DNA from 4 places in the Kitasatospora sp. NPDC056138 genome. Region 1 is predicted to be linked to each of the others. Evidence: riboswitches for the same ligand, from Rfam matches in the RefSeq annotation. Region 1 holds a riboswitch; each other region holds the start of a gene.

Evidence for each region. Region 1 has a riboswitch for cobalamin ahead of ACFC1R_RS13270 ((2Fe-2S) ferredoxin domain-containing protein). Riboswitches for the same ligand answer to the same signal wherever they lie in the genome.
Region 2: another riboswitch for cobalamin. It lies ahead of ACFC1R_RS03135 (ribonucleoside-diphosphate reductase subunit alpha); the one in region 1 lies ahead of ACFC1R_RS13270 ((2Fe-2S) ferredoxin domain-containing protein).
Region 3: another riboswitch for cobalamin. It lies ahead of ACFC1R_RS24130 (FecCD family ABC transporter permease); the one in region 1 lies ahead of ACFC1R_RS13270 ((2Fe-2S) ferredoxin domain-containing protein).
Region 4: another riboswitch for cobalamin. It lies ahead of ACFC1R_RS25330 (HoxN/HupN/NixA family nickel/cobalt transporter); the one in region 1 lies ahead of ACFC1R_RS13270 ((2Fe-2S) ferredoxin domain-containing protein).

The regions. Positions count from the first base shown of each region.
Region 1 is NZ_JBHJVK010000016.1:66,701-72,352, forward strand. It holds gene ACFC1R_RS13255 ((2Fe-2S)-binding protein) at 507-1,262, opposite strand; gene ACFC1R_RS13260 (CbtA family protein) at 1,259-2,122, opposite strand; gene ACFC1R_RS13265 (CbtB-domain containing protein) at 2,147-2,362, opposite strand; cobalamin riboswitch at 2,398-2,520, opposite strand; cobalamin riboswitch at 2,731-2,851, shown strand; gene ACFC1R_RS13270 ((2Fe-2S) ferredoxin domain-containing protein) at 2,904-3,389, shown strand; gene ACFC1R_RS13275 (methylmalonyl-CoA mutase family protein) at 3,499-5,382, shown strand; gene scpA (methylmalonyl-CoA mutase) at 5,379-5,652, shown strand, end outside.
Region 2 is NZ_JBHJVK010000003.1:41,506-47,157, forward strand. It holds gene ACFC1R_RS03130 (ribonucleotide-diphosphate reductase subunit beta) at 84-1,079, opposite strand; gene ACFC1R_RS03135 (ribonucleoside-diphosphate reductase subunit alpha) at 1,109-3,511, opposite strand; cobalamin riboswitch at 3,701-3,842, opposite strand; gene ACFC1R_RS03140 (GNAT family N-acetyltransferase) at 3,914-4,408, opposite strand; gene ACFC1R_RS03145 (helix-turn-helix domain-containing protein) at 4,760-5,652, shown strand, end outside.
Region 3 is NZ_JBHJVK010000042.1:54,297-59,948, forward strand. It holds gene ACFC1R_RS24120 (ABC transporter substrate-binding protein) at 1-397, opposite strand, end outside; gene ACFC1R_RS24125 (ABC transporter ATP-binding protein) at 409-1,173, opposite strand; gene ACFC1R_RS24130 (FecCD family ABC transporter permease) at 1,173-2,261, opposite strand; cobalamin riboswitch at 2,402-2,522, opposite strand; partial or broken gene ACFC1R_RS24135 (MFS transporter) at 2,683-3,168, shown strand; gene ACFC1R_RS24140 (hypothetical protein) at 3,344-3,535, opposite strand; gene ACFC1R_RS24145 (MAB_1171c family putative transporter) at 3,516-4,430, shown strand; gene ACFC1R_RS24150 (AAA family ATPase) at 4,691-5,652, shown strand, end outside.
Region 4 is NZ_JBHJVK010000046.1:7,173-12,824, reverse strand. It holds gene ACFC1R_RS25335 (MFS transporter) at 1-329, shown strand, start outside; gene ACFC1R_RS25330 (HoxN/HupN/NixA family nickel/cobalt transporter) at 406-1,509, opposite strand; cobalamin riboswitch at 1,540-1,756, opposite strand; gene ACFC1R_RS25325 (ArsR/SmtB family transcription factor) at 1,839-2,201, shown strand; gene ACFC1R_RS25320 (TetR/AcrR family transcriptional regulator) at 2,321-3,061, shown strand; gene ACFC1R_RS25315 (hypothetical protein) at 3,158-3,469, shown strand; gene ACFC1R_RS25310 (M14 family metallopeptidase) at 3,485-4,552, shown strand; gene ACFC1R_RS25305 (peptide-N4-asparagine amidase) at 4,632-5,652, opposite strand, start outside.

The DNA.
Region 1 (5,652 bases):
GGCCGTCTCTCCTCTCCCATACGGCTCGCTACGGCTCACTGCGACTTGCTTCGGCCCACTACGGCTCACCTGCAGCTCACTACGGCTCCGACCCGCCCGGACGGTCCCGGACGGTCCGGTCCCGGACCACGGCCCGCCGGGCCGGTGGCAGCAGCACGGGCGGCCACCCGCTGCCGGCCGACGGCCAGACGGATCGGCGAGGGGCGAGCACCCAACAGCCCCGGCACCGCCGGGGGAGGATCGCCGCGGCGCCGGATCCGCCGGGCGGGGATGCCCGCCTCGGCGGGGAGGCCGGGTAACCCGGCGGCGCGGGACAGCACACCCCGCACGATAACGCGCTCGCCGCCGCCCCGGGCCGACTCCGGCCAGGACGTGGCCGACTCGCCGCCCGCACCGACGGCTCCGACCCGGCACCGGTACGGGCCCCACGCCCGGCGGCGAGCCTCGGGGATCGCCGGACCGCCGCCGACCGGTGGTCAGCAGCGGCCGACGGCGGTCAACAGCGGTCAGCGGTGGCCGGAGTGGCCGGTCAGGACGCAGTCACCGCAGAACGCTCCCCTGCGGCCGGGTGCGGCACGGTAGATCAGGCAGCAGCTCCGGCGGCGGAACGACCCGTCGACGACGGCTCCCGCGCCCGCGAGGGCCGGGTGGCGCAGCAGGTGGGCCAGGACGGCGCGTACCCGTGGGGCGTGCTCGGGACGGGCGGCGGCGAGCACCGTGGCGGCGCCGTTGAGACCGGAGGCGGCGTTGCCGCGCAGGATGTGTTCACTGACGCCGAACGCGGCTGTCGCACTGGCGAGTTCGGCGATCGCCCCGCCGAACAGGCCGCTGCCCAGCGCGTCGGCGAGGCCGGCCTCGGTGTCGAGGGACCGGGTGACGGTGTCCCTGGCCCGGGAGAGCGGGAAGGCGCTTCCCAGCTGTGGCTGCCAGCGCAGCCGGGCCAGTGCGAGGGGTTCCGCGCAGCCGTCGAGCACGGCCAGGGCCAGCGCCGGGGAGAGGATCCGGGCGGCCAGGCCGAGGTGGACCACGGACGCGGCGACCCGGGTCTCCACGGCGTCCGTGGCCTGACCGCCGCCCGCGGCCAGGAAGGCGCGGACGGCCTGGACCCGGTCCGCGAGGACCGATGCGTCGGTGAGGAGCTCCCCCATCGACCGCCACGGTGGCTGCGGCGGCTCGTCCGGGTCGTGCTGGTCCAGGGCGAAGTACGGTCCCAGCGCTTCGAGTTGCGCTGGGACCGGGTTCCCGTGGGAGGGGAGGGTCACGCGGCCACCGGATCCGGCGAGCCGGCCGGGGCGGGTGACTCGGCGGCCGGCTGGAGCAGGCGCTGCGCCATCGGGGCGAAGACCAGGCCGATGGTGGACCACATGATCAGCTGGGCCGCGACCGAGTAGAGGCGGAAGGAGAACAGCACGTCGGCCGGGAAGCCCGGGTAGACGATCGCCCCCTGGGAGTTCTCCAGCGGCAGCGGTGTCTCGGTGGGGTGGTTTCCGAAGGTGTGGACGTTGTCGGCGAGTTGGCCCAGCGACGGCAGCAGGGCCATCACGATCCCGATCGCGACGGCGTAGCCGCCCGCCGCGAGCAGGGTGGCGTTCCAGTTGCCGAACCGGGCCTGGAGTCGCTGGCCCAGCCAGACGGCCGCCACCAGGAACACGATCGAGCACAGCACCATCACCAGGTAGAGCGAACCGCGCTCCTTGATGGTGTCCGGGTGGCCGATGGCCGGCGGGTTGGCCGGGTACTTCACGAAGGGCACCAGGTAGAAGCCGACGAACCCGCCGCCGGCGACCAGCAGGGACAGGCTGCGGGCCCGCAGCCGGCCGACCCGGCCCAGGCACAGCAGGTAGGCGACGGCGAACAGGGCTCCCATGGCCGCCCCGAACAGGATCATGCCGGTCCCGATGCCGACATTGGCCTGGACGGTACGGCTGAAGAGGTCCGGTCCGGCGGCTTCCACCGGAAGGCCGGCGGCCTTGTCCAGCAGTTCCTGGGCGGCGTCACGGCCGCTCTCGTAGTCGATGGCCTGGTTGATCTGCGGCTCGGCGAAGATCCGCGCGAAGACGAACGCGAGCAGGCCGGCCACCGCGCCGGCCAGCAGGCCGCGCAGGATGATTCTCTTTTCCATGATCAGCTGTTGTCCCGGCCCCGGTCAGTGGCAGGGGAAGCCGAGGAAGTGGCGGGAGTCGTGGACGAATTCGTGGATGTGCATGTCGTTCCCGAAGACGGAGACAGCACCCTGGTCGACGCCGATGAAGTAGTAGGCGAGGAGTGCGAGGAGCGCGGTGCCGATCAGCCACAGAGCGGCTCTGGCATTGGGGACCACCACGGGCGTGGCGATGGTTCCGGGCGCGGACAGACTGCTCACAGTGAGCCCTCCTAGCGGGATCGTGCGTCCCTGTTCGTTGGAGCGGGCGTGACGGGGAGTGTCTGACTTGCCCACTGCCCGGCGGGCGGTGGACTCACAGTGGCGCGACCGCGCCGGATTCGCACCGGCTTCCTCGAACCATCACTTGTAAGGGGAGGTTAAGGGCGGCTTGTACGAACGGTCAACGCCTTCGCGGCACCCCGGGGCCGCGACGGCCACGGCTTTGGGACACGCCGGGTGCTGCGCCCCGGCGCACACCGGAAGCCGGCCCGACGACACCGCAGGCCGCTTCGCCACCAGTTGACGGACCGTCACTTCTGCGGCAGGGTCACACCCGGGATGCGGTGAGCATCCGAGACCACGGTGTGCAGGAACCCGGTGCGATTCCGGGGCGGTCCCGCCACTGTGACCGGGGAGCGACCCCGGCCGACGACCGCTGTGCAGCGGTCGGAGGCCCCGGGACGCGTGGATCCGGGAGTCAGAACACTGACCCGTGGTTTCTCCGGAGGTCGGGGCGCGGACCCCACGAGGAGGTTCTGCGGTGTCATCGGTCAGGGCTGCCCGCACGGCGGCCGTCGACGTCGTCCTGTGCCGCGGCTGCTGCTGCGGCAGTGCCGCGAAACGGCCGGGCACCGACCACCTGGGTCAGCTGTCCGCACTCGCCGAGGCCGTCGAGGACCTCCCCGCCGCGAACCTGGTGGTCACCGACTGCCTGGGACCGTGCGAACTGGCCAATGTCGTCGTCGTCCGCACCCGGGGGCGGCTTCCGGGCGAACGGCCGACCGCACCGGTCTGGCTCGGCAACGTGACCGACCCCGCCGACACGGCCGGCCTCTGCGCCTGGGTCCGGCGGATCGGGCTCGGCATCGAGCGGTTCCCGCACGACGGACCGCTGCCGCCCGCACTGGAGTCGCTGCGCATCCCCACTCCCGGCCCCCGGCGGACCATCAGGACGAGGAGGACGGCGACGGCGACGGGACGGCCGGCCCTGGCGGACAGCACGGGGGGCACCCGGCAGAGGTCGTGAACCCTGCCGGCCGGCCGGCTGGCACTCCGGGTACCCTCCAGTGCAGCGAGTTCAAGGTCACACTCCTGGGCACTGATAGAGCCGGGCTGACGAGCATTAACCTTCCCCTATGACGGTCCTGCCCCATGGGCTCCCCCTGGCCGCCGAGTTCCCGGACGCAAGCCGTGAGCGGTGGCAGCGCCTGGTCGAAGGCGTGCTGCGCAAGTCCGGTGCGCCGGACGCCACCGGTGTCCAGGCCGAGGAAGTCCTCTCCAGTGAACTCCAGGACGGACTACGAGTCCGTCCGCTGTACACCGCCGAGGACGGCTCGGCCGCCGCCGGCTACCCGGGCTTCCCCCCGTTCGTCCGGGGCGGTCGGCCGCAGGGCGCGGCGGTCTCGGGCTGGGACGTGCGCCAGCGCCACACCGATCCGGATCCCCGGCGGGCCAACGAGGCCGTGCTCGCCGACCTGGAGAACGGCGTGACCTCGCTCTGGCTGGAGGTCTCGGACACCGGCCTGCCCGCGACGGCCCTGCCGGACGTCCTCCAGGGCGTCTACCTCGACCTGGCCGCCGTCGTCCTCGACGCCGGTGCCGGATTCGGCCACGCGGCCGAGCAGTTGCTACGGCTGTACGAGGAGCGCGGGGTCGGCCCGGCGGCCGCCGCCGGCAACCTCGGCGCGGACCCGCTCGGTCTGCTCGCCCGCACCGGCAAGGACGCCGACACCGACGCCCTGCTGGCCGAGGCCGCCGCGCTGGCCCTCCGCTGCGACCGCGATCACCCCGGTCTGCGCGCCCTCACCGTCGACGCCCTCCCCTACCACGACGCCGGCGCCTCCCCGGCCCAGGAACTCGGCTGTTCGCTCGCCACCGGCGTCGCGTACCTGCGCGGGCTCACCTCGGCCGGTCTGTCGGTCGACGCCGCCTGCGCGCAGCTGGAGTTCCGCCTCGCCGCCGACGCCGACCAGTTCCTGACCATCGCCAAGTTCCGCGCCGCCCGGCGGCTGTGGGCCCGGGTGACGCAGCTGTCCGGGGCGTCGCCCCAGGCCGCGGCGCAGCGCCAGCACGCCGTCACCTCCGGCGTGATGATGACCGAGCGCGACCCGTGGGTGAACATGCTGCGCACCACCGTCGCGTGCCTGGCCGCCGGGGTCGGCGGAGCCGACGCGGTGAGCGTGCTGCCCTTCGACAGCGCGGTCGGGCTCCCGGACGCGTTCGCGCGGCGGATCGCCCGCAACACCCAGTCGATCCTGCTGGAGGAGTCCTACCTGGCCCGGGTCATCGATCCGGCCGGCGGCTCCTGGTACGTCGAGCAGCTCACCGACGAGCTGGCTCGGGCCGCCTGGGCGTGGTTCCAGGAGATCGAGCGGGCCGGCGGCCAGCGGGCCGCCCTCACCTCCGGGCTGATCAGCGAGCGGACCGCCGCCACCTGGGCCGCGCGCTCCACCGCGCTGGCCAAGCGGCGCGAACCCATCACCGGCGTCAGCGAGTTCCCCAACCTCCAGGAGCAGCCGCTGGTCCGCCCGGCGGCGCCGGCGCCGCTCGGCGGTGGCCTGCCCAGGGTGCGGCGGGCCGAGGCGTACGAGGCACTGCGGTCCCGCTCCGACGCCCACCTGGCCGCCACCGGTGCCCGTCCCGCGCTGTTCCTGGCGGCCCTCGGGCCGGCGGCCGTCCACACGGCGCGGTCCTCGTTCGCCGCCAACCTCTTCCAGGCCGGTGGCATCGAGACCGGCACGGCCGAGGGGGTCGACGGCACCGCGCTGGCCGAGGCGTTCGCCGCGAGCGGCGCGAGCGTGGCCTGCCTGTGCTCCAGTGACCAGCTCTACGCGGAGCACGCCGAGGAGGTCGCGGCCGCGCTGAAGGCCGCCGGCGCCCGGCGGGTGCTGCTGGCGGGGCGTCCGGGCGAGGCACGTGAGGCGTACCAGAAGGCCGGGGTGGACGAGTTCGTCTTCGCGGGCTGCGACGCGGTCGCGGTCCTGTCCTCGGTGCTCGACGAGATCGGAGTGGCGCGATGATCCCCGACTTCACCGGGATCGCTCTCGACGGGGAGAGCGGCCCGTCCGCCACCGGCGAGCAGTGGCGGACGGCCTGGCAGCAGGCGACCGGCAAGGAGGTCGAGGAACTGGTCTGGGAGACCCCGGAGGGCATCGGCGTCAAGCCGCTGTACACCGCCGAGGACCTGGCCGGCCTGGACTTCCTCGGCACCTACCCGGGCATCGCCCCCTACCTGCGCGGCCCGTACCCGACGATGTACGTCAACCAGCCGTGGACGGTCCGCCAGTACG
Region 2 (5,652 bases), on a different contig from region 1:
CTGCGGCGGTCAGGGGTCCAGCGGTCAGGGAGTACGGCGAAGGCCGGTACGGGAAGTCCCGTACCGGCCTTCGTGGTTCCGGCCTAGAAGTCGTCGTCGAAGGAGACCGAGCCCTCGACGGCGACCTGGTACGCGGAGACCCGGCGCTCGAAGAAGTTGGTCAGCTCCTGGACGTTCTGCAGCTCCATGAACCCGAACGGGTTGCTGGAGCCGTAGCGGATCGGCATGCCGAGGCGGGCCAGCCGCTGGTCGGCGACGGCCTGCAGGTACTCGCGCATGGACTCGGTGTTCATGCCGGGCAGGCCCTCACCGCAGAGGTCGCGGGCGAACTGGAGCTCGGCCTCGACGGCCTCCTCCAGCATCTCGGTGACCTGCTTGGCCATCTCGTCGTCGAACAGGTCCGGCTCCTCCTCGCGGACGGTGTCCACGACGGAGAAGGCGAAGTCCATGTGCATGGACTCGTCCCGGAACACCCAGTTGGTGCCGGTGGCCAGGCCGTGCAGCAGACCGCGCGAGCGGAACCAGTACACGTAGGCGAAGGCACCGTAGAAGAACAGGCCCTCGACGCAGGCCGCGAAGCAGATCAGGTTGAGCAGGAAGGCCCTGCGGTCCGCCTTGGTCTGCAGCGAGTCGATGTGGTCGACCGCGTTCATGTACTTGAAGCAGAACTGCGCCTTCTGGTGGATGGAGGGGATGTTCTCCACCGCCGCGAAGGCCGCCGCGCGGTCGTCCGGGTCGGGCAGGTAGGTGTCGAGCAGCGTCAGGTAGAACTGGACGTGCACGGCCTCCTCGAACAGCTGCCGGGACAGGTAGAGCCGGGCCTCGGGGGAGTTGATGTGCTTGTAGAGGCTCAGCACCACGTTGTTGGCGACGATCGAGTCACCGGTCGCGAAGAAGGCGACCAGGCGGCCGATCATGTGCCGCTCGCCCTCGCTGAGCTTGGCGAGGTCGGCGACGTCGGAGTGCAGGTCCACCTCCTCGACGGTCCAGGTGTTCTTGATGGCGTCCCGGTACCGGTCGTAGAACGACGGGTAGCGCATCGGACGCAGCGTCAGCTCGAAACCGGGGTCGAGCAGCATCTTCTTGCGGTCTTCGGACTGAGGGGTGCTCACTGGCAGGCCTCGCAGGACTCGGGGTTCTCCAGGGAGCAGGCGATGGCGGCGGCCTGCTCCTCAGCGGTCATGGTGGGCGCCGGCACGCTCACGGCGTTGCTGCGGGTCGCGGCCTGGGCGATCCGGGTGGCCGGGCGGGAGCGCAGGTAGTAGGTGGTCTTCAGACCGACCTTCCAGGCGTACGCGTACATCGAGCTGAGCTTGCCGATGGTGGGCGCGGCCATGAAGAGGTTCAGCGACTGGCTCTGGTCGATGTACGGCATGCGGGCGGCAGCCAGGTCGATCAGCGCGCGCTGCGGCAGCTCCCACGCCGTGCGGTAGAGCGAACGGACCTCGGTGGGCAGCCAGTTGAGGTCCTGGACCGAGCCGTTGGAGTCGCGCAGGGCGTCCCGGGTCTGCTGGTCCCAGACGCCGAGCTCCTTCAACTCCCGGACCAGGTACGGGTTGACCTGGAGGAACTCGCCGGAGAGGGTCTCGCGCTTGAACAGGTTGGAGACCTGCGGCTCGATGCACTCGTACACACCGGCGATGGACGCGATGGTCGCGGTCGGCGCGATGGCCAGCAGCAGCGAGTTGCGCAGACCGGTGCGGGCGATGGTGGCGCGCAGGTCGTCCCAGCGCTCGGTCCACTGCGGGGTTGCCGCGCCGAAGTGGTCGATGTGCAGCTCGCCCCGGGCGGCGCGGGTCTCCTGGTACGCCTCGTGGCGGCCGAACTGCTCGGCCAGCTCGCTGGAGCGCTCGTAGGCGGTGAGCATGATGCGCTCGGAGATCAGCGTGGAGAGCTGCTTGGCCTCGGCGGAGTCGAAGTCCAGGCGGAGCTTGAAGAAGACGTCCTGCAGGCCCATCACGCCCAGGCCGACCGGGCGCCAGCGCGAGTTGGACGCGCCGGCCTCGGGGGTCGGGTAGAAGTTGATGTCGATGACCCGGTCCAGGAAGGTCACGGCGGTGCGCACGGTGGCGTCCAGCCGCTCCCAGTCCATGGCGTTCACCAGGTCGGCGGCGGTGGCGCCGGCGGCGACGTGGGCACCGAGGTTGACCGAGCCGAGGTTGCAGACCGCGGTCTCGGAGTCGTCGGTGACCTCCAGGATCTCGGTGCAGAGGTTGGAGGAGTGCACGGTCCGGCCGGGCAGCGCGGTCTGGTTGGCGGCGCGGTTGGAGGCGTCCTTGAAGGTCATCCAGCCGTTGCCGGTCTGCGCCAGGGTGCGCATCATCCGGGCGTACAGGGTCTGCGCCGGGATGGTGCGGACGGCCTTGCCCTCGGCCTCGGCCTTGACGTAGGCGGCGTCGAACTCGGCGCCCCACAGGTCGACCAGCTCGGGGACGTCGGCGGGGGAGAACAGCGACCAGTCGGCGTTGGCGTTCACCCGGCGCATGAACTCGTCCGGGATCCAGTGCGCCAGGTTGAGGTTGTGGGTCCGGCGGGCCTCCTCGCCGGTGTTGTCGCGGAGCTCCAGGAACTCCTCGATGTCGGCGTGCCAGGTCTCCAGGTAGACGCAGGCCGCGCCCTTGCGGCGGCCGCCCTGGTTGACGGCGGCGACCGAGGAGTCCAGGGTGCGCAGGAACGGGACGATGCCGTTGGACTTGCCGTTGGTGCCCCGGATCAGGCTGCCGCGCGAGCGGATCCGGCTGTAGGACAGGCCGATGCCGCCGGCGTGCTTGGACAGCCGGGCGATCTGGGCGTAGCGCGAGTAGATCGAGTCCAGGTTGTCCAGCGGCGAGTCCAGCAGGTAGCAGCTGGACATCTGCGGGTGCTTGGTGCCGGAGTTGAAGAGCGTCGGCGAGCTGGTCAGGTACTCCAGACGGCTCATCAGCCGGTAGAGCTCGGCCACCTCGGCCACCGACTGCTCGCTGTCGCCGACCGCCAGACCGGCCGCGACGCGGAGCAGGAAGTGCTGCGGGGTCTCGATCACCTTGCGGGTGATCGGGTGGCGCAGCAGGTAGCGGGACTGCACGGTGCGCAGGCCGAAGTACTCGAAGCGGTCGTCGCCCTGAAGGTCGATCAGGGCGTCGAAGGCCTCGGCGTGCTTGGCGACCAGGGCGGCGGTGACGTCGCCGATCAGGCCCTCGGCGTGGCCGACGGCGATCGAGGCGGAGAACGAGACGGCGCCCTGGCCGATCGCCTCGTCGGCGATCTCCATGGCGAGCAGGCGGGCGGCCAGCTTCGAGTACTGGGGGTCCTCGGCGATCATCGACGCGGCGGCCTCCACGGCCAGCCCGCGCAGCTCGGCGAAGTCCGAACCGGCGTGGCGGCCGCGCAGCGCGGCGGCGGCGACGTGGCCGGGGTCCACCTGGGGGAGGTCCACGCTGCGGTCGGTGAGGAGCCGAAGCAGTGCCGCACCGGGGTCGGTCTGGGGGGTGGCGGCGGAACCCTGGGAGGGCAGGGCAACTGAGGCAGCGATGGTCAAGGCGCTTCTCTCCTGGCGGCGGCGGACGACTGGGGAGCCCCTCCCAGCCGGAGGCTGGGGGTGGGAGGTCCGGACCGGCACGAGCGCAGGGAAGGACAGCACGCCCGGTACCGGCGCGCTCGACCCCCCGGCCCACCCGCGAGGCCCGGACGTACTGCGGTGCTGCAAGGCATCTGCGGGGAAGCCGTGTGGCACACCGTCGGCAGGTCATCGGACTTGCGGGCGCTTGGGGCAGCCGCCCGCTCACCGCTGCGGGGCAGTCCCGGATTCGCACCGGGTTCCCCTGCTTCGACAGCGAGAGCGAGCATACATGTTGTGGCGGTGCGACGATGCGGCACCAGATGTAGTGGCGTGTGTCGTGGCCGAGCTACCCGCGTGGTTACGCGGCAGAGGCCGTCAGAAGGTGATCGAGTACACCATGAGGTCGATTCCGGGGGCCGGCGCCCAGTCCCGTTCGGGGGTCCGGGCAAAGCCCAGGCGTTCGTAGATCCGGTGCGCCGCCTTCATCTCCGGACGGGTCGAGAAGGCCATGCCGGCCAGGCCGAGCTCCCGGCAGCGGGCCATCGCGGCACGGACCAGCGCGTCACCAGCGCCGCGCCCACGGGCCGCCGCGCCGACCGCCAGCATCCGGATCTCGCCCTCGTGCGGGGCGGCGATGTCGGCCCACTCGGTGCCGCCGACCGCGAGGGTCACGCAGCCGAGGACCTGCCGGCTGTGCGGGTCGAGCGCGACGAGGAGTTCGGCCTCCTGGTTGCGGCGCCCGGCGTCCCGCAGGAGCTCGACGTAGCCGCTGTCCGGCGAGGTGTGACCGTCGCCCACGAACGCCTCGACCGTGACGTCACCAGCGGCTTCGAGGTCCTCTTCGAGCGCCCGGCGGATGAGGATGTCCATCCGGACAGTGTGCCCGACCCAAAGGCGGAGGCGGCGGGCAGGGTGCCGTACAGGCGGTCGGGAAGAACCGGCGCCGCGGGGTGGTTGGGGCCCTCGTGACCGCCGCCCGGACCCCCGCCGTGACCGCCGCCCGAGCCGGGCCCTCCGGGGTGCCCCGGCGCACCGCGGCCGGGCAGCTCACGGCCGATCAGGAAGCCGAGCAGACCGAAGCCGCCGATGGTGCCGAGCAGGCCGAGCGAGGTTGCGAGTGTCTCCGAGGTCATGCCCTCAACCCTCGTCCGTGCAGGTCGCAGCCGCGAGTGGCAGAAATGACCGATTGCGTCGAAATCCTGCCAACGGCATTCTGGGGGGATGCTGAAGAACGTCGTCGCCGTGGTGCTGGAGCCGGTCCACCCGTTCGAACTCGGCGTGGCCAGCGAGATCTTCGGACTCGACCGCAGTGACGACGGCCTGCCGGTGTACGACTTCGCCCTCGCCGCCGACCGCTCCGGCCGGCTCGCCACCCACGCCGGCTTCGGTCTCGACGTCCCGTACGGGCCGGAACGGCTGGCCGAGGCGGACCTGGTCGTGGTGACGGCGGTCGGACGGCGCGCGGAGTACCCGCCGGCGCTCACCGAGGCACTGCGCGCTGCCGTCGAGCGCGGGGCGCGCGCACTGTCGATCTGCAGCGGCAGCTTCCTGCTCGGCGCCGCCGGGCTGCTGGACGGGCGCCGGGCCACCACGCACTGGAAGCACGCCGACGAGATGGCCCGACGCTTCCCGCTCAGCACCATCGAACCCGACGTGCTCTACGTGGACGACGACCCGGTGATCACCTCGGCCGGGACGGCCGCCGGGATCGACGCCTGCCTGCACCTGGTCCGCAAGCTTCAGGGCGCCGAGGTGGCCCGGGCGATCGCCCGGCGGATGGTGGTCGCCCCGCACCGGGAGGGCGGGCAGGCGCAGTTCGTCGCCCGGCCGCTGCCGGTGTGCGACGCGGCGTCGCTCGGCGGGCTGCTCGACTGGCTGCGCCGCCACCTCGACCAGGACCTGACGGTCGACCAGCTGGCCGCCCGGGCCCACATGTCCCCCCGCACCTTCGCCCGCCGCTTCCAGGAGGAGACCGGTACCACCCCGCACCGCTGGCTCACCAACCAGCGCCTCCTCCTCGCCCAGCGCCTGCTGGAGAGCACCAACGACCCCGTGGACGTGGTCGCCGCCCGCTGCGGCTTCGGCAACGCGGCCACCCTCCGGCACCACTTCGG
Region 3 (5,652 bases), on a different contig from region 1:
AGCCGTAGCTCCAGCCGCCGAAGACGAAGTCCGCCCTGGCGTCCAGGACCACCTCCTTGGTGATCCGGTCCTTGGAGAGCCACTTGGCACGCTGGTAGCCGTCGCGCCACGGGACGGCGGTCAGGTCGCCCTTCTCGTCGGGCATCGCGTAGCCGGCCATCCGGTCGGTGAGTCCCAGCGCGAACATCATCTCGGTGATGCCGATGTCGTTGGTGACGACCCGTTCGGGCTTGCGCCGGTAGGTCACCTCGCTGCCGCAGTTCTCGACCGTGACGGGGTAGTGCGCCGAGGTGTCCGCCCCCTCCGGGGCGGTGGTGGCGACCTCGGCGCCGCAGCCGGTCAGGCCGAGCGCGAGCAGGACGACGACGGTGGCGGAGCGGGTGGCGGCGGAACGCATCAGAGGGGTCCTCACGGGTGCAGACGGTCGAAGAGCAGTTGGACGGCGCCGGTCTCCGGGTGCCGTACGGGATGCGCCCGCACCCCGAACACCTCGGCCAGCAGGGCGGGTCGGAGCACCTCACCGGGCGGGCCCGAGGCGACGATCCGGCCGTGGGCGATCACGTGCAGCTCGTCGCAGTGCGCGGCGGCCAGGTTGAGGTCGTGCAGTGCGGTGAGCACGGTCAGCCCGCTGTCGCGGACCAGCGCGAGCACCTCCAACTGGTGGGCGATGTCCAGGTGGTTGGTCGGCTCGTCCAGCACCAGGACCCGCGGCTGCTGGACCAGGGCACGGGCGATCAGCACCCGCTGCTTCTCGCCGCCGGAGAGCTGCAGGAAGCCGCGCTGCGCCAGGTGCCCGGCTCCCACCCTGCCGAGCGCGGTGGCGCACAGCCCGTCGTCCCCGCCGCGGGCGAAGCCGCTGCGGTGCGGCAGGCGTCCCATCGCGACCACCTCGGCGACCGTGAAGTCGAACTCGGCCGAACTCTCCTGCGGCAGCGCGCCGACCCGGCGGGCGCCCTCGCGGGGGCTCAGGCCGTGCAGGTCCTCCCCGTCGAGCCGGACGGCGCCCGCGGCGGGCCGCAGGGCCCGGTAGACGCAGCGCAGCAGGGTGGACTTGCCGCTGCCGTTCGGTCCGACCAGGCCGAGCACCGTGCCGCTGCCGGCCCGTACGGTCACCTCGTGGACCAGCCGGGCCCCGGCGATCTCGACCGAGACGTCCTCGATGTCGACGCGCATCAGCGGCCTCCGAAGGCGTAGCTGCGGCGGCGCATCAGCAGCAGGAAGCAGGGCACGCCGAGGACGGCGGTGATCACACCGACCGGGAGTTCGGCGGGGGCGAGCAGCAGTCGGGAGATGACGTCCACCCAGACCAGCAGGACGGCTCCGGCGATCGGGGCGATCGTCAGCACCCTTCGGTGGCCGGCTCCGACCAGCATCCGCACCAGGTGCGGGACCATCAGGCCGACGAAGCCGATCGCGCCGCTGACGGCCACCACGGTGCCGGTGACGGCGGCGGTGACCAGGAAGAGCCGGCTGCGCAGCCGTCCGGCGTCCACGCCGAGGGCGGCGGCGGTCTCGTCGCCCATGGCGAGGGCGTCCAGGCGGCCCGCCGTACCGAGCAGGTAGGCGGTCCCGGCGAGCACGCAGCCGGCGGCGATCGGTACCGATCCCCAGGTGGCGCCGCCCAGGCTGCCAAGCAGCCACATCATCGCCGAGCGGGCCGCCTCGCCGCGTTCGGCGCCGAAGACCATCAGCGCGGTGACGGCGGAGAAGCCGTACGCGAGCGCCGTTCCGGTCAGCACCAGGCGCAACGGGGTGAGGCCGTGTGCGGTCCGCGCGACGGCGTGGACCAGGGCCATGGCGGCCAGGGCGGAGAGGAAGGCGGAGGCGGAGAGCGCCCAGGCCCCGAGCGAGGCGAAGGCCCCGAGCAGGAGTACGGCGTTGGCGCCGACCGAGGCGCCGGAGGAGATGCCGAGCACGAACGGATCGGCGAGAGCGTTGCGCACCATGGCCTGGACGGCCACTCCGGTGACGGCCAGTCCGGCGCCGACGGTGGCGGCGAGCACGGTCCTGGGCAGCCGGATCTCCCAGACGATGGTGTAGGCGGCGGCGTCCTCGGCCGCGATCCGGCCTCCGGTCAGCCCGGCCTGCAGGAGGTGCAGGGTCCGCCCCCAGGGGAGGTCGGCGGCGCCGAGTCCGACGCCGCAGACCAGCGAGAGCAGCAGGGCGGCGGCCAGTCCGAGGCCGAGCGGCAGGACCGGGGTACGGCGCGGCGGGGGCGAGGGCGGGGACGGCGGCGGTGCGGGTCGCGGATCGGCGGCCAGGGTGCTCACGGTGGGGCGCCTTCGGGTCGGGCCGTGTCCGTGCCGGGGGCGGCCCGGCGCCGGGGGGCGGCACGGACGCGTGCGTCCGCGCACGGTGGCGCCGTGCGGCATCCCCTCGCAGTCCACGGCGAGTTGACGGGAGGTCGTACGTCGCCGAGGGCGATCGGGCTTGCGGGGGCGGGCCCCGTCCACCGTTGCGGGTCAGCGCCGGATTCTCACCGGACTTCTCCCCCGGGACGTACCCGAAGCATAGCAAGGCTCGCCTTACCTGTAAGGAGTGGACTCCCCATGCACCCAGGACATCCTCCGGAAACCTTCACACCTTCAGGGGTAGTCCGGCGTCGTCGGGTTGTGTTCCGCCGGAACCGGGGTACACGCACCGCCGCCCGAAGCGGTACCCGAGGGACGACGGAGGCATCCCGTGGCGGAGCTCGACGGAGTCGGTCATCAGCAGCGGCGCGGCCCGTCCGGAGCGGGGGCGGCGGCCGGCGACGTCCGCACCGACGTCCCGGCCCGGCTGGACCGGCTGCCCTGGTCGTCCTGGCACTGGCGGATCGTCATCGGCCTGGGCACGGTCTGGATCCTCGACGGCCTGGAGGTGACGATCGTCGGCAACATGGCGGGGCGGCTCTCCGACCAGGGCAGCGGACTCGCCATCAGCTCCGCGCAGGTGACCACCTGGGCGGCGGCCCTGTACGTGGCGGGCGCCTGCTGCGGGGCGCTCTTCTTCGGCTGGCTCACCGACCGGCTCGGGCGCAAGAAGCTCTTCATGGTGACGCTGGCGGTGTACCTCACCGCCACCGCCGTCACCGCCTTCTCCTGGACCGCCTGGTTCTTCTTCCTCTGCCGGTTCTTCACCGGGTTCGGCATCGGCGGTGAGTACGCGGCCATCAACTCGGCGATCGAATAACTACATTCGGGCACGAACGTGGATCCGCCCAACGACCCGATGGTCCTCCACCCAAGCCGTCGATCTGGCGCGTTGCTGCTCAAGTGACCTTGGCGGTACCGGAGGCAGCCGATGTCCTCCACGCACCAGCCACGGGATCCCCGAGGTGGAGATCGTCAGGTCGGGCAGTGGATCAGCTGCCGAAGCGCAGCCGGCGGTAGCGTTCCCGCAGCTCCGGGCGGTCGGCCTTGCCGAAGTGCATGTTCAGGAGCATCTCCAGGAGAGTGCTCTCTTCTTCGTCGCTCCCCCGCCGGTACCGGTCAGGGTCGGCCTCCACCCAGGCGCTCACCGGCCGCCAGCCGTCCGTGGCCGTCTCGACGGCCACCTCGAACAAGCAGCGGGTTCTCGCTGCGGATCACGAAGAACCGGTCGCCTTCCTGACCGTGCCGGACGGCGGGAGGGTCGCACTGGCCGCGTTCACCCTGCTGTTCACCGCACACAGCGCGTGGTGCGTCGGCCTGTTCACCGCGGTGATGCACCGTGCGGCACACGGCCTCGGGCCGGGACGGCTGCGCACCGGTCTGCGGCTGGTGGTCGCCGGCGGGACGGCCGGCCTGGTCTGGGTCGCGGCGAGCCTGATGCCGCTCGTGGCCGGACTGCGAACCGGCCGGCAGGACAACGGCGAGGACGCCTTCTCCGGGCCGGTGGCGCTGCTGGCACTGGTCCTGGGGATCGGCGGTGCCACGCTCGTGGCCCTGCCCGGCCGGGTCTCCGGGCCGCTGCGCCGACTGCGTGCCCGGCGCAGTCACCGGCGGCTCGGGCCGCTCTGGACGGAGTTGCGGGCGATCCGGCCGGAGATCGTCCTTGAACCGCCCGGCTCGGGACTCCGGCTGCACGGGCGGGCGGAGTTCGCGCTCTACCGGCGGGTGATCGAGATCCGCGATGCGCAGCTCTGGCTCCGCGCCCACCAGCATCCCAAGGTGCCGCGTTGGGCGGCCGCGGCCTGCGGCGGCATGGACGACCACCGCCGGGCCGCGGTGGTCGAGGCGGCGGTGCTCGCGGCCGCGCTGGAGGCCGCCGAGGCGGGCCACCGCCGTCCGCCCGCGCCCGACGAGGCGTACGTCCCGCCGGCGGCCTTGACCGATCTGGACGCGGAGACCGACTGGCTGATCCTGGTCACCGAGGAATTCGCCGACTCCCCGGTGGTGGCCCGGATCCGTGACCGGGTGCGCCGTGAACTGACCACCGTCGGTGGGTTCGGCCGGTCCGAGTCCACCTGAACGCGCGGAACCCGGCGGATCGCCGTACCGGGGCCTGGTCGCGGTCCGGGCAGTCCGCTGTCGTGTGCCGGCGGGCGAGGGAGACCGCGAAGGGCCGGCAGCCGTGGCGGGCCCAGGATGTGCGGGACCACCAGGATCGGTGACCGTCGGCGCCGTCCCTGGTGCTCGGGTGTCCGGGAACCCGTTGCCCGGTCCGGCGGGCGGATCCCCTGTGTGCTGCTGGTGTGAAAGTTGATCGCGATGTGATTTCATTTCAGCTTATGCTGAGTTCTTGGGGAGATGGGGTTTCGGTCGGACGCGACCGTGAACTGCACCGGCTGGTCGGGCTGGTGGAGGCCGACGACCGGCAGGCGGCGGTCGCGGTGGTGGAGGGGCCGCCCGGGATCGGCAAGACGCGGCTACTGGCGGAGCTACGGCGGTCGGTTGCCGCCTCGGGGCGGCCGATGGGGCAGGCGCGGGCCACGCCGGGCGGCCGGCCGGTGCCGTACGGGCTGCTGCTGGACGCGCTCTGGGCCACCGACGCCCGCACCCTGCTCGAACGCTTCACCGACGGCGAGGAGAGCGGGCGGCCGGAGCACCGGCTCCACCGGCGGCTGCGGGACACGCTCGCCGGGGTCTCGCTCGTCCTGCTCCTGGACGACCTGCAGTGGGCCGACCGGGAGTCGCTGCTGCTGCTCGACCGGCTGATCGCGAGTCCACCGAACGGGCGGTTCACCGTCGTACTGGCCTGTCGCAGCGGTGGCTGTCCACCCCAGCTGGCGCGGACCCTCGCCGACGCCGACGCGCTACGGATCGAGCTCGGCCCACTGGCCCTTCCCGACCTGGCCCTCCTGGTGCCGGGGGTGGCACCGGCACACCGGCGGCTGCTGGCCGAGGCGAGCTGCGGCAACCCCCGCTACCTGCGGGCGCTCGCGGATCTGCCGCCCGACCTGGTGGCCCGGCTGGCTGCGGGCGATCCGCGCAGCGCCTGCCATCCGAGCAGAATCCGAGTGGACGGCCGACGGACGGGCGATCCGCCGTCGGACGACTGGCAGCCGGACCCGGAACTGCGCGGGGAACTGGCCACGCTGTCGGAGCGCGCCCGCGCGGTGTTGCGGGCGGCAGCGGTGTGCGGCCCGGAGTTCGACCTCCCGCTGGTGGCGGTGGTGGCCGGCTTACCCGCCCGGGCGGTCGGCGGAGCGCTCGACGAGCTGATCGGGCACGGCTGTGTCGAATGGACCGG
Region 4 (5,652 bases), on a different contig from region 1:
CCCCGGCGACCGCCTATGTCGCGGACAGCGCGCCGCAGGAGTTCCAGGGCCGCTTCCAGAGCCTCTACGCGGGGGCCTCGACCAGCGGCACCGTACTCGCGCCGCCGCTCGGCGGGGCGCTCTACCAGTCCGCGCCCGGCCTGCTCTGGCCGCTGTGCGCCGGATTCGCCGCCCTCGCCGGGCTGGCCGTGTTCGCCGCTGCCCGGCCCACCGCCGCCCGCCTGCGTTCCGGGCGCGGGACGGCGGACCTCCCGCGCCCGGAGCGCTCAGCGGGTGGGCGGGCCGCGCCGGCAGGCGCGGAGCGGGACGTGTCGATCCCCCGCTCGTAACCGCCCGCCGCCCGCCGCCCGGACGATCAGGCCCGGCCGGCGCCGGAGCGAGCGGACGGCGCGTCCACGGCGCGGCCTACTCCGTCGACCAGCGCTGCTCGACCTTGGCGAAGCGCCAGTAGCCGACCGCCGCCACCCAGACCACGACGAACAGGCCGACGATCACGAACCCGACGTTGTCCAGGCTCAGTCCGGCGATCCAGCCCGTCACCGGGTCGGTGAGGTCGAGCTTCTCGTGCAGCACGCCGACCAGTTCGATGGTGCCGATGATGAAGGCGACCGCGATCGACAGGCCGGTGATGGTCAGGTTGTAGTACACCTTGCGGACCGGGTTGGAGAACGCCCACTGGTACGCGAAGTTCATGAAGGTGCCGTCGAGGGTGTCGAACAGGCTCATCCCCGCCGCGAACAGCAGCGGCAGGCAGACGATGGCGTACCAGGGCAGACCGGCCGCCGCGCCCGAACCCGCCATCACCATCAGGGTGACCTCGGTCGCGGTGTCGAAGCCGAGACCGAGCACCATGCCGACCGGGAACATCTGACCGGGGCGGGTGATCGAACGGGTGGCACGGGAGAGGATGCGGTTCATCAGACCCCGCGAGTTGAGGTGCGCCTCCAGCTCGCTCTCGTCGTACCGGCCCGCGCGCATCGCCCGGAACACCTTCGCGATGCCCACCAGCGCGGCCAGGTTGAGCGCCGCGATCAGGTAGAGGAAGACCCCGGAGGCGGTGGTGCCGACCATGCCGAGCACCTGGTGGGTGGTCGACTGATCGTCCATCAGCGTCCCGGCCAGCGCCGCGCCTCCGGCCACCAGCGCGGCCATCACCACCACCATCGAGGAGTGCCCGAGCGCGAACCAGAAGCCCACCGAGACCGGGCGCTTGCCGTCGGCCATCAGCTTGCGGGTGGTGTTGTCGATGACGGCGATGTGGTCGGCGTCGAAGGCGTGCCGCATGCCGAGGGTGTAGGCGGTGATGCCGAGGCCGACCCCGTAGACCTGGGTGCCCACCTCGTACTTCTCCGGCACCACCAGGAAGATCAGGGTTCCGAAGGCCAGCACGTGCATGGCCAGGATCACGGCCATCAGACCGGCGGTCCGCACCGTGTCCTCGCGCTTCCAGCGGAAGGCCGGCAGGGCGGGGGCCGCCGCCGGGGCGGTCTCGATTCCGGGCAGGGTCATCTGCGGGTCACGCTCCAGCACCTCGTGGATCACTTCGTGAGATGCCGTGGCCGGTCTCCTGGCTGACGGGTCGAACGCACCCGCACCCGGCCTTCCCGGACGCGGCTGCGTCCAGTGGCCGCCCGGCCCTGGCAGGGACGGGGATGGTGCCGGTACTTCCCGATCACAGTGGCGAGGGCCGCTCCGGTCTGAGACCCCTGAGGGTCTGTCACCGGTCTTCCCGAACACCACGGCGGGGACAACCGTAGGGGTCCGCGCGCCACCGCTGCAAGCCTGCACAGCTGTGCAGGTGTCCGGTATCACAGGGGTCTGCTGCGAGAATGCGAGGCATGCATCTCGTCCCCGCCGACCGCGCCGACCGCAGGACCATCGACGGGCACCGGGTCTGCGAGGCCATCGCCGCGATCGGCGACACCGAGCACGTCCGGGCCTGGGCCGAGCGCTTCGCCCTGCTCGCCGACCCCGGACGGCTCTCGCTGCTGCTGGCCCTGTACGAGACGGGACCGCTCGCCGTCACCGACCTCGCCGTCGCCACCGGAATGCGCGACCCCGCCGTCTCCCAGGCGCTGCGGCTGCTGCGCGCCGGCGGGCTGGTCAGCGGCGAGCGCGACGGGCGGATCATCCGCTACCGGCTGGTCGACACCGCCGTCGCCGAGGTCCTGGCCCACGGGGTGCTCGGCCACCAGGACTGACCCGGCCGCACAAGTCGTCCGTCCCGCGTCGCTTTATGCCTGATACATACCTTGTATCCTTTTGGTGTCACCCGACAACAGCCCGGGTTCGTCCCCGCAGGCAGGCGAGGGAGGCCGACATGGCAGCGGAGCCCGACCGGAGCACTCCGGAGAAGCGAGGACGCCTGAGCCGCCCCCTGGTGCTCTCCGCAGCCGTCGCACTGGTCGACCGGGAGGGGCTGGCCGCGCTCACCATGCGCCGCCTGGCCGCCGAGCTGGGGGTGGAGTCGATGGCCATCTACCGCTACACCCCGGGCAAGGAAGCCCTGGTGGACGGTCTGGTCGAAGCCTTCTTCGCCGAGGTGAACGCCCTGCTGCGGACCTCGGCCGAGGCCACCGAACCGGCCGAGGGCGGCCAGGCCTGGCGCGCGGAGCTGCGCCGCATCGCCCGTACGTTCGCCGTCGTGGCGCACGCCCATCCCGAGATCCTGCCGCTGGTGGCCACCCGCCCGCTGAGCGTCCCGATGGCCCGCCGACCGGCCCCGATGCTGCAGCTCACCGAGCACGTCTTCGCCGTGCTCGGCCGGGCCGGGTTCGACCACACCACCTCGCTCATGGTCTACCGGATGTTCGTGGCCTGGAACCTCGGCTGCCTGCTGGTCGACAAGCGCCAGGTGATCGACAACCCGGACGAGCCGGACCCGATGCTGCGGCTGGGCCTGCACCGGCTGGCCGCCGACCAGTACCCGAGGCTGCGGGCACTCGTCCCGCTGCTCGCCGACTACGACGACCAGCAGGAACTGCTGGACGGGCTCGACAGTCTGCTCAGCCGAATGCCCGACGCCCCCCTTGACGCGTTCTACGACGGAAGAGCAGGCTGAGGATACGAGGTACACATAGGACATATCCCTACACAGGCCGCGCCGTCGTCGACGTCTGCGACGAGCGCTCCGACGGCGCCCCCGGAAGAGGTCGCCATGTCCACTCGCGACACGATTCTCCGGGTCCGCGTCACGGCCACGGACCCTGCCACACTGCACGCCCTCCTCCGCGAGAAACGGCCGGACGTCGGCGGACGCCCCAGTCGCGGCGCGGACGAGAGCATCAGCGTCGAGGCTTACGTCTCCCCGGACGAAGCCGAGGCGCTCCAGCGCGAGGGCGTGACGGTCCAGGTGATCGAGGACGCCTCCGCCACCGGGCGCGCCCGCCAGGCCGAGGTCGGGCAGGGCAACCGGTACGCCGCCGGGGAACAGGTTCCGCGCGGCCTGGGCCTCAAGGTGCAGGACTGACCTCAGGAGGTCGAGATGTCGTACCTGAACACCGCCGAGGTCGACTCCGCGGTGACCAACCTGTCGACCGCGTACCCGGCGCTCTGTCAACTCCTCACCCTCCCCGAGACCTCGGTCGAGAAGACCGCCTGCCACGCCCTGCGGATCGGCACCGCCCCGACCGGCACCCGGGACTGCGCCGTGCTGATCGGCGGGGTGCACGCCCGCGAATGGGGCAGCTGCGAGATCCTCGTCCACCTCGCCGCCGACCTGCTGGAGGCGTACCACGTCGGCACCGGCCTGCGCTACGGCGCCGCGAGCTTCGGCTCCGCACAGGTGCGCGCCGTGGTGGAGGGCCTGGACCTCGTGGTCTTCCCGCTGGTCAACCCGGACGGACGCCACTACAGCCAGACCGTCGACCCGATGTGGCGCAAGAACCGCAACCCGGCGTACTCGGGCGGCCGCGCCGCCTGCGTCGGGGTGGACATCAACCGCAACTACGACTTCCTGTTCGACTTCACCACCGCGTTCGCCCCGGCCTCCGGGGTCCAGGTCTCCGCCGACCCCTGCGACTACCAGGTGTTCCACGGCCCGAGTGCGTTCTCCGAACCCGAGACGCGCAACGTCCGCGCACTGCTGGAGTCCTACCCGCGCACCCGGTGGTTCGTCGACGTGCACAGCTACTCCGAGGACATGCTCTACGTCTGGGGCGACGACAACAACCAGTCCACCGACAGGACCATGACCTTCCTGAACCCCACCTTCGACGGGAAGCGCGGCATCGCCCACGACGCCTACGGCGAGTTCATCGCCAAGGACGACTTCGACACCTCGACCCTGCTCGCCCAGCAGTTCTGCCAGGGGCTGCAGAGCGTCCGTGGCACCGGCTACACGCCGAAGGCCGGCTACGACCTCTACCCGACCAGCGGAACCAGCGACGACTACGCCTTCTCCCGGCACCTCGCCGACCCGGAGAAGGGCAAGATCTTCGGCTACACCGTCGAGTGGGGCACCGAGTTCCAGCCGCCCTGGGCGGAGATGGCGAAGATCATCAAGGACGTGGACGCCGGGCTCGTGCAGTTCTGCCTGGCGGCACTGAAGTAGCGACCGGCGGCCCAGGACGACCGTCAGGGGTCGTCCGGGGCCGCCTGATCACGCCCGATCACGCCGTCGGGCGCTCCCGTCAGCCGCCGTCCACCGGCCAGCCGTCGCGGGTGGTGACGGTGCGCGCGTACGGTCCGTCGGGGCCGGTGGCGCGGTAGCTCTCGGTGGAGTCGGCGGTGCGCACCGTGGTGGCACCGCTCTGGCGGTGGGCGCTCGGGCTCAGGGTGTGGTCGACGGTCGAGCGGGCGGTGATCCGGGCGCCGACGGCCGTGGTGTCGGTGCGGTGGTAGCCGAGCCGCATGGCGGTGCGCTGGTCGGAGTTCCCGGCGGAGTCCGAAGTGCTGCGGTAGGTCACGTCCAGCGGCTCGCCCTCGCGCACGGTGCGGACCCGGTGCGGGCCCCCGCCCCAGCTGGAGGTGGTCCGGGTCAGGTCGGCGTCGTTGTGCAGCACCAGGTCGTTGCCCTTGTCCCGCAGCTGCTGCCCCGAGCGGAAGCTCAGGTCGCTGCGGACCTCGGTGGTGACCCGGCCGTGCGAGGTCTGCACCCAGCCCCGGGCGAGATCGTGGCGGACCGCGGTGACCTGCCAGGCGCCACTGCCGCCGCCCTGGTCGTCCAGCGTGGTGGAGACGGCGGCGTCGGGGGCGACCCGGTGGTCGGTCAGCGCACCGGTGGTCCTGGCACTGCCGTGGTCCACCCCGGCGAACAGGTTGACCTGGCCGGTCCAGGCGTCGTTGCCCTGCTTCTCGGCCTGGTTGACCGTGATCGACACGGAGTGCGGACGGCCGTCGAGCAGCAGACCGACGTACGGGGTGAGGTCCACCTGGTACGCGGGAAGGTCGAAGGCGAAGATCCCGGGGACCGGTCGCCACAGCAGCGGTTCCCAGCCGCCGGTGTAGATCACCGGGTACGGCCACACCGTCCCGGCGATCCGGCCGTCCACGGCGAGCCGCAGCTCGCGGAACGGGCCCTTGCCGCAGTAGCCCAGCCCGGGGTTCCGGGAGACGAAGTCGTCCGGCGCGGAGGCGTAGGCGAACTCCTCGCAGGCGCCGCCGCCCCTGGCGTACACCTCGGCGGTGAGGCGCTCCAGGTTGGCCGGGAAG